DNA from 2 places in the Bacillus sp. LH1 genome. Region 2 is predicted to be linked to the other one. Evidence: riboswitches for the same ligand, from Rfam matches in the RefSeq annotation. Region 2 holds a riboswitch; the other holds the start of a gene.

Region 1 (5,232 bases), 640 kb from region 2:
ATATTTCCCGTATCTACCATTTCATTTTCTATTTTTAATGATAAGATCTCGGTCATACCTTTTGTAATTTCAAACGATACTGGCTCTGTTAATTTCTTATAGCCTGGTAAACTTTCTTTCTCTACTAATTTGTACTTTCCTACTGATAGATCTGAGATTTTTGCTTTACCATCTTTATCTGTTTTTACTTCCTTTACTACTGTTCCAGCTTCATCTTGCACTTCAAAGACTACGCCTTTTAATGCTTTTTTGCTGTCTTTATCTATTTTTGTAATTTCTACTGAACCTTTATCTAACTGTTCATTTTCTACTTTCAACGATAGGACTGTTGTCATACCTTTTGTAATTTCGAATGATACTGAATCTGTTAGCTTTTTGTAGCCTGGTAAACTTTTCGTCTCTACTAATTTGTACTTCCCTACTGATAAATCAGAGATTTTTGCTTTACCATCTTTATCTGTTTTTACTTCTGTTACTACTTTGCCTTGCTCATCTTGCACTTCGAAGACTACGCCTTCTAGTACTTTTTGGCTATCTTTATCTATTTTTGTAATTTCTACTGAGCCTTTGTCTAACTGCTCATTTTCTACTTTTATTGCTAAAGCTTTTGTCATACCTTTTTTTATTTCAAATGGTACTGGTTCTGTTAGCTTTTTATAACCTGGTAAGCTTTTTGTCTCTACTAATTTGTACTTTCCTACTGATAGATCTGAAACGTTTGCTTTTCCATCTTTATCTGTTACTACTTTTCTTACTACTTCATCTTTCTCATCTTGGACTTCAAATTCGACACCCGCTAATACTGCTCCGTTTTCTTTGTCCACTTTTGTAATTTCTATATTACCTTTGTCTACCATTGCATTTTCCACTTGTATTGGGAATATGCCGTCCCCTGTTACATTTACTTCGAACTCTGCTTCTTTTAATTGGTAGCCTTCAGGCGCTTTCGTTTCTTTTAAAATATATTTCCCTGGTGCTAACGGTTTAGAGATTGCCTTACCATCTTTATCTGTAACAATATGTTCGACTACTATACCGTCTTTTACTATATCAAACTCTGCATTTGCTAATGGTTTTTCACCATTTTCCGAATCAATTTTCTTTACTTCAATTTGACCCTTTTGCATAGTATTTTTAATTTCAATTGTTTTTGTTTCTCCAGCTTGAAGTGTAACCTCTACTGGTTCTTTTAATTTTTGATATCCTTCTGGTGCTACTGTTTCATAAACTTTATACGTTCCAGGAGCTAAAGTTTGAGGTACTGAAAAACCTTTTTCGTCCGTTTTTAGTTTTGCAACAACTTCATTTGCACTATTTCGAACTTCAAATTCGGCACCTTTTAACCCTTTGTTCAGATCCTCAGAATCTATTTTATGAATCGATACTGTACCGTCTTTTGGAGCTTCAGGCGGCGTAATAGTTACTTCTTTTGATGTTAATGTTTTATCATCAAAATGTAATTCCGCTTTATTAGGAATCTTCTTATCTACGTAAGAAGATAAGTCTGCATTATTTTTAATTTTCGCCTTGATACTAAGATTGATTCTCTGGTCTTCATATGACTTATAGTCAAAATTCTCACCAAACGTAAATGTTACTTCACTTCTTTGCTTATCTATCTTTAACGTCCCTTTAGAAGTAATATCTTGGCCATTTTGATCATACACTTTTGCCTCTAATACTTCTAAAACATCTTCTAAATCATCACGAATTACCATTGATGTGTATTTAGGAGGATCGTTTGGTATATGTGTACCAACTTGGTATTGAATCACTTGATCCATTTGTGTTAGCTGCTCATTCTCTACAAGCTTGCCATTCTCATCAACTATATTTTTTTCAATACTAGGTGGATTATCGTCACCTGAACCGGTTCCTCCCCCACCACTTACGAATACTTGTCCTACTTTTTCTTCAGTTTTAATATTTTTACCTTCTAATTTCACAGTATTTTTATGAGGCTTTGCAGAAGGATTAGTAATCTTTGTTTTATATCTTAAAATATAACCTTTTGAACTGTCTGGAAACTCAATTGTAAATCCAGCCTTTGTTGCATTAATTTTAATGTTAGATAAATCTGCTGGCTTAATATTTGTTGGTGCATAACCATCTTCAAATACAGCCTCTTCTAATACTACGCTGTCTGTAATTAACTCATGCCCAGGTCCTAATGTATCTGTTAATTTAAGATCTTGCATTTCTGTTCCAGTTGCATTTACATATACAAGCCAATCAGCAATCGAAGGATCTTCTTGATTATAAGAACCCCATTTCAATAGATTATCTGTATTGGGCTGTGGCTTCGGTCTCTCTGTCGTATTACTTACATTTACTTCTTTATTGACGATTTGACCATCAACGTTAAATTCTAATGGAATTTCTTTAACACCATCATATGCTTCTAGACCAAAGTAGAATTCTACGAATAAAGAACCTTTAATGTTATTCTTTCCTTCTACGTAATCCCCCATAGTACACGTTAATAGACCCTTTTTCATCTCACATGTACCAACTGTTTTTCCTTCAGCATCTTTTAAAGGAAAACTCATATTCATAAGGTCTTTTCGAAACTCTTTTGGCATATCAATTGTGAATTGATCTCCACTTTTTATTTTTTCTTTAGCTGACCACTTCACTTCTACTTTCATACCATCTGAGGCTTGATACGGTTCAGATGTCGTGCCATCAGTACGGGAAATATTAATTTCGTCCACTGGACTTTTCATCACAGCAGCTTGAATAACTGGAGCCCACACATTCAGCACTGAAAATAATACTAGAAAAACTAATGAAACCATTGAAATATGTCTTTTAGTACTTTTCATTTGCATAGTTCCCTCCTATTTTTTATATTTATATAACAAAAAAAGACCGTCCGGTTGCATCAAAAATGTGCAACCAGACGATCTTAGTAACCAATATGTATTACCGTAGACTCTAAGCTTTGCGGCCTATCCTTTCGAATAGTGTGCTAAAAATATCTTTTATTCTTTTTTTGTTTCATTTTCCTCTTAAACCAAATATTACTATACCGTCTGGACGGTTATAATTCAATACTCTATAAAATTGTTCTATTTTTCTAATAAAAAAAATAATTCACCACTACATTAAAGAAGCAACGGTGAATTATTTTCACATTATATAGTTCGTATATTCTATTTATATGAATTTCTAATAAGAGCTTGAATCACTTTTTCTCTTAACTCGGGGCTTAGTCTTCCAACCCCTAAATATTCCGAATACCATAATCCATCTGCTGCTAATCTAATAATTGTTGCACAAACTGCATCTATCTCATCGTTTTCTATATTCTTTTGCAGTTGCTGAAATGATTGTTGTAATGGCTCAAGTAATTCAGGTTTTAACATGAATGCTGCCATCATACTACTAGATAACTCTTCTGTTCTTCTCTCATTATTTAATCTTTCCTCTACAAAAGAGCGAACCCATCTCCCTTTCTTCTCTGCGTCTTCCGCAACTTTATTGTAAATGGCCCCTTCATAATCCTCTACCCCTCTGACTATCATACCTTCTATTAAAGCTTCTTTATTTGAAAAGTGATACAATAATCCACCTTTACTTACACCCGCCTCTTTTGCCACTGCTTCTAAGGTTAATTTAGCAACCCCTTTACATTGCACAATTTGAGAAGCGGCCGCCAAAATCTTTTGCCGCGTTATGCTTATACTCATTCCTTTTTAAAACCCCATTTCTACTAAATTTATATAAATACGAATCTTATTTTTAATATTGTTGATTACTACTAAGTATTTTCTTTATACAACAAAAGCTTCATTACCTTTGAATTTTTAGTTACTTATTCTATTAAAAATTTCCATATCATTCAATATGATAACATTAAACACACAAAGCTGACTATACATCTATACTTTTGTATTTATTGAAAATATATCCATTGATAAAATTTACCAATTTAGTCCTTCTTATTACCTTATAAGACGGCAGTAATTCTTTCAGCACTAAATAAAAAATGTTATTACTCCCATTGAATTGAGTAATAACATTTCACTTAACAAATTCGCTGCCAACTAGCATCCTTCACATCTTCACTAGTCGGTTTTCTAACTAATCCAATAAAACATTCCTCGCAAGCACCAAATACAATAAAATTTTTCTGTGCTTGTCTTAACGAGACTTCATTTGCACCGCCTTCAAAGTCAGGATTGTTAAACTGTACCTCATCATCTTCCCAGTAACATATATTACAAATTTCATATGTACCTGGTGGTTCTTCTTCTATTGTTCTATACCCGCAGCACGGACATGTATATTTCATTCTGTTACTCCATTATTCATTTCTTTTTTCTCCCATATATTCCGGCCCATAAAGAATGTCACAGCACAAATCATAGTTATCCCCATGAAAAATGTATTAGAATCTTCATATGTAGTTGGAATGCCTACCGTTACGAAAACAATACTAAAAGCTAAAAGTAGATATAATAATAAAGATATAATATAGCTGAGTTTAAATCGTAAAATGATACCTCTAAACAATAGCTCACCAAGTAGACAGCCACCTAAAATAATAGGTACTCCGAAATACAATGTAAGGACTCCCATTTGCGCAGTAGATTGAATTATCTTTCCAATTATGTTCGGCGAAACCAGCTCACTATTGTTTCCCATCCTATCATATAAATCAAGTGCTGTTGCTGAAATAAAGAAACTTAATATAGAAAATGAATACGGTATTAAAAATTTGCTCACTCTCATTCACCTCGCTTTTTTCTTTACATATATTATTCATTATTTTCGCATAAAAAAATAGCCCGTCTTCCGCGAAAGACGAGCCGTTCCACTTAATTCTCACTTAACTTCTTCTTATACCAATCCTGCATTCTCTCCGCATCTTCTACTCTCGTATGCTCTATTTTGTAACTAGATGATGCACTCGAAAACTTATACGTACATAAATCCGCACGGCGCTGGAAATATGATTGTGTCTTCTCCATTGATTGGACGTGTCTTCTTCTAATAAGTCCTGTATATTTTCCGACGCTACGATAGACAAGTGTAATTTGTTCTCCGTTAACACTGTAACCATTTGTTTTAAATGTTGCGTATCCAAGTGTAAAGATAAGGATTGCGAGCGGTAATAATGCCCACATGATGTAATACTTTTCAAAGTATATGCTTATTCCAGTAAGCGGGATTGCGAGCATAGCGAAAAAGATGAAACTATCAATGAGATAACGGCGCAATGCTGCT
Region 2 (5,232 bases):
CGGCTGAAATTGAATTAGCGAGTATTCGCGGAAATGCAGCTGAAATAGCGAACGTTATTAATGAGAGATGGGAAATTAAAGGGGTAGACGCTGGTACTGGAAATGGCAATGTTGTAAGTATTGCAAGGCAGGCAGCAGATGAACTAAATACAGTTGCGGTCATTACTGGAAAAGAAGATGTTGTTACAGATGGAGAGAGAACTATTGTTATTCGAAATGGTCACCCTATTTTAACGAAAGTTACGGGAACAGGTTGTTTACTAACTTCTGTAATAGGAGCATTTGTAGCAGTGGAAAAAGATTATGTAAAAGCAGCAGTAGCAGCATTAACGTTTTATGGTGTAGCTTCGGAACTGGCAGCTGCTAAGACTGTGGAAAAGGGACCTGGTAGTTTCCAAATTGAATTTTTAAATCAGTTAGCGAATACTACTTCTAGTGATATTGAGAAGTATGGAAAGATTGAGGAGTTAGAGTAAGAGGGAGTGAAAGAAATGGCACGCATTGAAATAGATAAAATGTCTAAGCTATTGCAAGTGTATTTTATTATGGGAAGTAATAACTGCACGAGGGATCCTTTAGCTGTATTGAAAGAAGCGTTAGATGGTGGAGTGACAATTTTTCAGTTTCGCGAGAAGGGGGAAGGTTCTTTAATCGGAGAAGATAGAGTGCGCTTTGCAAAAGAATTGCAGACGCTTTGTAATGAATATAGTGTTCCTTTCATTGTAAATGATGATGTAGAATTAGCCATTGAATTAGATGCAGATGGTGTTCATGTCGGACAAGATGATGAAGGAATTACATCTGTTCGTGAAAAAATGGGAGATAAAATTATCGGCGTATCTGCTCATACAATTGAAGAAGCACGCTTTGCAATCGAAAATGGAGCAGATTATTTAGGCGTTGGACCTATTTTCCCAACGAGTACGAAAAAAGATACGAAAGCGGTTCAAGGAACGAAAGGATTAGCCTATTTTAGAGAACAAGGAATTACAGTGCCAATCGTTGGTATTGGTGGGATTACAATTGAAAATACAGCGGCAGTTATAGAAGCGGGTGCGGACGGTGTTTCAGTTATTTCAGCAATTAGTTTAGCTGAATCTGCGTATGAAAGTACGAGAAAATTAGCTGAAGAAGTAAAGAGAAGTTTGTAGGGAAGGACGTGTAGTATTTTAAGTGCTACATGGAGAAATAGACTGCCCAAAAATTTAAACAAACATTTGATTAAAAAAGCACAAACCTTTTTAAATAAAGGTTTGTGCTTTTTCTTTAAAACATAATTGAAATTAAGAGCATTCCAATTCCGATAGAAGTAAATGTTGCGATTAAGCCAGGAATCATAAAACTATGATTTAATACGTATTTACCGATACCTGTTGTACCAGTACGGTCAAAGTTAATAGCAGCAACGATTGTTCCATAGTTTGGAATGAAGAAATATCCATTTACTGCAGGGAACATAGCAATCAGTAGCGCTGGTGGAATGCCAAGAGATAGTCCAAGTGGCATTAAGGCACGTACTGTTGCAGCTTGGCTGTACAGTAAAATAGATAGAATGAATAGTGCGATGGCAAATAGCCAAGGTGCACTTGTTACTAAATGCTGAATGGATCCTTGAATCATATTTAAGTTTCCGTTAAAGAAAGTATCTCCCATCCAAGCGATACCGAAAATAGCAACAACTGCTGTTGCTCCTGCTTTAAAGACGTTACCAGACACAATGCTTTCTACATTTGGTTTACAGAAAATAATAATAAGAGCCGCGATAGTTAACATAACCATCTCAATTGTGTTCGGCATGGAAAGACGAGCTAACTTCCCATCAACTATCCATCCTGGACGAAGTGCTTCAAATGAACCAAGAAGTACAACAAGGAAGGTTCCTACTAGGAAAAGGATAACTGATAATTTTGCGCCCTTTACACCTACAAATGCTTTTTTCTCTTCAAGCTTAGGAATCATTCCTTCTTTTAATCGTTTTAAGTATTCAGGGTCTTCATTTAATTCTTTTCCCATCTTACTAGCAACGAATGCAGCTATCATACAAGCGATGAAAGTAGAAGGGATACTTACTTTTAAAATATCTAATAAGGTGATTTTATAGTCAGCTAACATTGCTAAAAGAGCAACTGTGGCAGCTGAAATTGGACTAGCTGTAATTGCTTGTTGAGAAGCGATTACGGCAATCGACATTGGGCGTTCCGGTCTAATCCCTGATTCACGAGAGACTTCTGCAATAACAGGAAGTACAGAATAGGCAACGTGACCAGTACCTGCACATAGTGTGAATAAATAAGTAACAATTGGAGCAAAAAAAGTAATACGCTTTGGATTTTTTCGTAATGCCTTTTCAGCTAGATGAACAAGATAGTCCATTCCTCCAGCAGCTTGCAAAGCACCAGCAGCTGTAATTACTGCCAAAATCATAAGCATTACATCGATAGGAGGCGCGGTTGGTTGTAGGTGGAAGACAAAAACGAGTATTGCCATACCAACTCCACCCATTACTCCTAAACCAACTCCGCCTAGGCGTGCACCAATAAAAATACAGAGTAACAAGGTAAGAAATTGTAGCCAAAACATGATAAACTACCTCCGAAATTCATTAGTTAAGATATATTCGAATAGTTTAATTTGAATGAAAATTAAATAAATACCCGAAGAAATCCTTGTTATTTATACATTTTTTATTATATAACACAAAAAAAGTAACATTCACGTACTTTTTGAAATTATTTCGAAAAAGCAATGCATTAAAAATTTGTATTTATATCTCTAAATAAGTAGACATTTTGATTTATATGTTGTAATCTTTGAAAGAGAATAAATTAATTCTCATAGAACTCCCATATCGTTCAACTCGTTCAGCGAGAAAGGCAAACTGATGGAAACATGAGGACGCAAAACTACAGGAGCTAAGGTCGAAAGGCTACGCTAGCCAGTTACCGGACGGATAGGGTTGGTCTTGGCCAATGCTTTTACATTGGCTTTTTTTTATTCTCGAACATATTGAGAAACATTTTCAAACAAAATATCCATATATTTTGTTTTTTTGTTTGTGTTGATTAAGGAAGGTGGATATTAATGAAAAAATATTGGCATAAGTTATCGTTCCTTCAAAAGAACGTCTTATTAACCGTATTAGTTATTTTGACACTTGTTGGAAGTATGGGTGCATTAAGTTTCAATATGTTTCAAAATAGTATGATGTCTTTATTTGAAAGGCAGTCTATTGAAACAGGAGAAATAGTATTGAAAAAACTGGATGTAGAATTAGTTAGAGACATGGCGAAAGATCCTACAGCCGAAAAAGTGAAAAAAGAAAAGTTAACAGAGAAATTAGATGAAGTATCAAAAGAATTGAAAAGCGTTGGACAAACGTATGTTACAGGAGCAAAGCCGAATGAAAAGCGAGAATTACAACTCGTTGGTTTGACTACAGAGTTAACAAATGCGTTTCCTATAAAGCCGGGAGATTATTATGAACAACCCGCTCATTGGATGAAGGCATACGATAAAGTGATTGATACGAAAAAGGCTCAAATGACAGAAGTATATGAAGATGAAATAGGTTCGTGGGTGACAATATTAGAACCAATTACAGATGGAGAAAACAATATTATTGCAATTGTTGCCGCTGACTTAGATGCTTCCATTGTTCCTATTACAAAAGAGAAGTTTATGATACAGGGTTTACTCTTTATCATTATTTCATTAGCAATTGCGACTATTACTCAATTCTTTATCGTGCGTCACTCGCTAGCTCCATTAAAAGATTTACGAGAAGGGTTACGTAAAATTGGTGAAGGTGACTTGAGTATTAAATTAAAAGAAAGACCAGATGATATTGGAATTATTAATGTTTATTTCAATAACACGATTGAAAAGTTTAAAGGGATTATAGATAAAGTAAGGCAAACAGCTGAGCAAGTTTCTTCTTCTTCACAAGAATTGTCGGCGAGTACAGAGGAAAACAGCATGGCAGTTCAAGAGATTGCAAGTTCTATTGAAGGTTTAAGAGTAGGGGCACAGTCTCAAAAAACTTCAGTACAACAATGTTTAGGGATTGTACATGGAATGGAAGATAAGGTAGAAGAGATAACTGGGGCTGCGAAACAAGTTGCGGTTGCTTCTGAAGGTATGGAGCAACATTCAATTGAAGGTAATGAAGTGATTGGACAAATTATTAATCAAATGAGTTTAATTCAAAATGCAGTACAAGATTTATCTTCCATCATTTATTCGTTAGAAACAAGGTCAAAAGAAATTAGTGATATCGTAACTGTAATTACAGGTATTTCAAATCAAACAAATTTATTAGCTTTAAATGCTTCTATTGAGGCTTCACGTGCTGGAGCAGCTGGAAGAGGGTTTGCAGTTGTTGCTGATGAAGTACGAAAATTAGCAGAACAAACTGAAGCGTCTGCAAAAGATATAGCGAAATTAATTGGTGAAACACAAGCTGAGACAGAAGATGCTGTAGTTTCCATGCAAAAAGGTTCAAAAGAAGTAGAAACTGGAATTTCACTTGTTCAAAGTAGTGGAGATTTCTTCGAAAAAATCTCCAAATCAGCGCAATCTGTTACAGATCAAGTAAAAGCTGTTTCGGGTAATTCGAGTGATATTTTACAAAATAGCCAGAATATCGTTCAAGTCGTAAATGAATTATCACATATTGCAAATACTTATGCCAACAGCAGTAGTAATGTTGAAGAAAGCATGAAAGAGCAAGAAATATCAGTACAAGATATTGCAGAATTAGCGACTTCTTTAAGTTGGCTCTCTCAGGAATTACAAGAGCTTATTGGTGAGTTTAAAAGCGAATAAGGAGAAAGTTCAATTCTAATCAAGGGGGTATCTCCGCTACTGATTATGAATTGAACGAATCTGCCCTTTAATAAGGGATAAAAAAGGTGTGAATTTTCACACCTTTATTATATTTAAGAGAGGAATTTACATAAATATGAAATTAGCAATTTCTTATAGTGAGATGGTAAAAGAATTTTTAGGAAAAGTAGAAGGAAGTATTAAAATACCTAAAGATGTGCAAGGAACAGAACTTAGGATAAAAAGGAAAACGGAACTGTTTTCAAATTTGACTCACATTGTAGATTTAATAGGAGCGACTGCAACGTGGTTATATCATATTTCTAAAGAAAAACATATTGTCGTGCTTTATCATGTAAGAGGAAGTTTATTTCCGATTACTATTGAAGTTTCTAATTTTCTCTCCTA

What was found. A riboswitch is a leader RNA that binds a small molecule or an ion and turns the genes downstream of it on or off. The one in region 2 is predicted to bind cyclic di-GMP.
Region 1: linked by a shared signal. The riboswitch ahead of ACX9TM_RS05670 (SpaA isopeptide-forming pilin-related protein) and the one ahead of ACX9TM_RS02260 (methyl-accepting chemotaxis protein) in region 2 are both predicted to bind cyclic di-GMP.

The regions. Positions count from the first base shown of each region.
Region 1 covers NZ_CM175007.1:1,070,369-1,075,600, reverse strand. The annotation lists gene ACX9TM_RS05670 (SpaA isopeptide-forming pilin-related protein) at 1-2,831, opposite strand, end outside; cyclic di-GMP riboswitch class I at 2,891-2,983, opposite strand; gene ACX9TM_RS05665 (TetR/AcrR family transcriptional regulator) at 3,156-3,692, opposite strand; gene ACX9TM_RS05660 (CPCC family cysteine-rich protein) at 4,031-4,297, opposite strand; gene ACX9TM_RS05655 (hypothetical protein) at 4,294-4,731, opposite strand; gene ACX9TM_RS05650 (PH domain-containing protein) at 4,824-5,232, opposite strand, start outside.
Region 2 covers NZ_CM175007.1:431,113-436,344, forward strand. The annotation lists gene thiM (hydroxyethylthiazole kinase) at 1-476, shown strand, start outside; gene thiE (thiamine phosphate synthase) at 492-1,151, shown strand; gene ACX9TM_RS02255 (anaerobic C4-dicarboxylate transporter family protein) at 1,267-2,580, opposite strand; cyclic di-GMP riboswitch class I at 2,863-2,947, shown strand; gene ACX9TM_RS02260 (methyl-accepting chemotaxis protein) at 3,082-4,824, shown strand; gene ACX9TM_RS02265 (non-ribosomal peptide synthetase family protein) at 4,961-5,232, shown strand, end outside.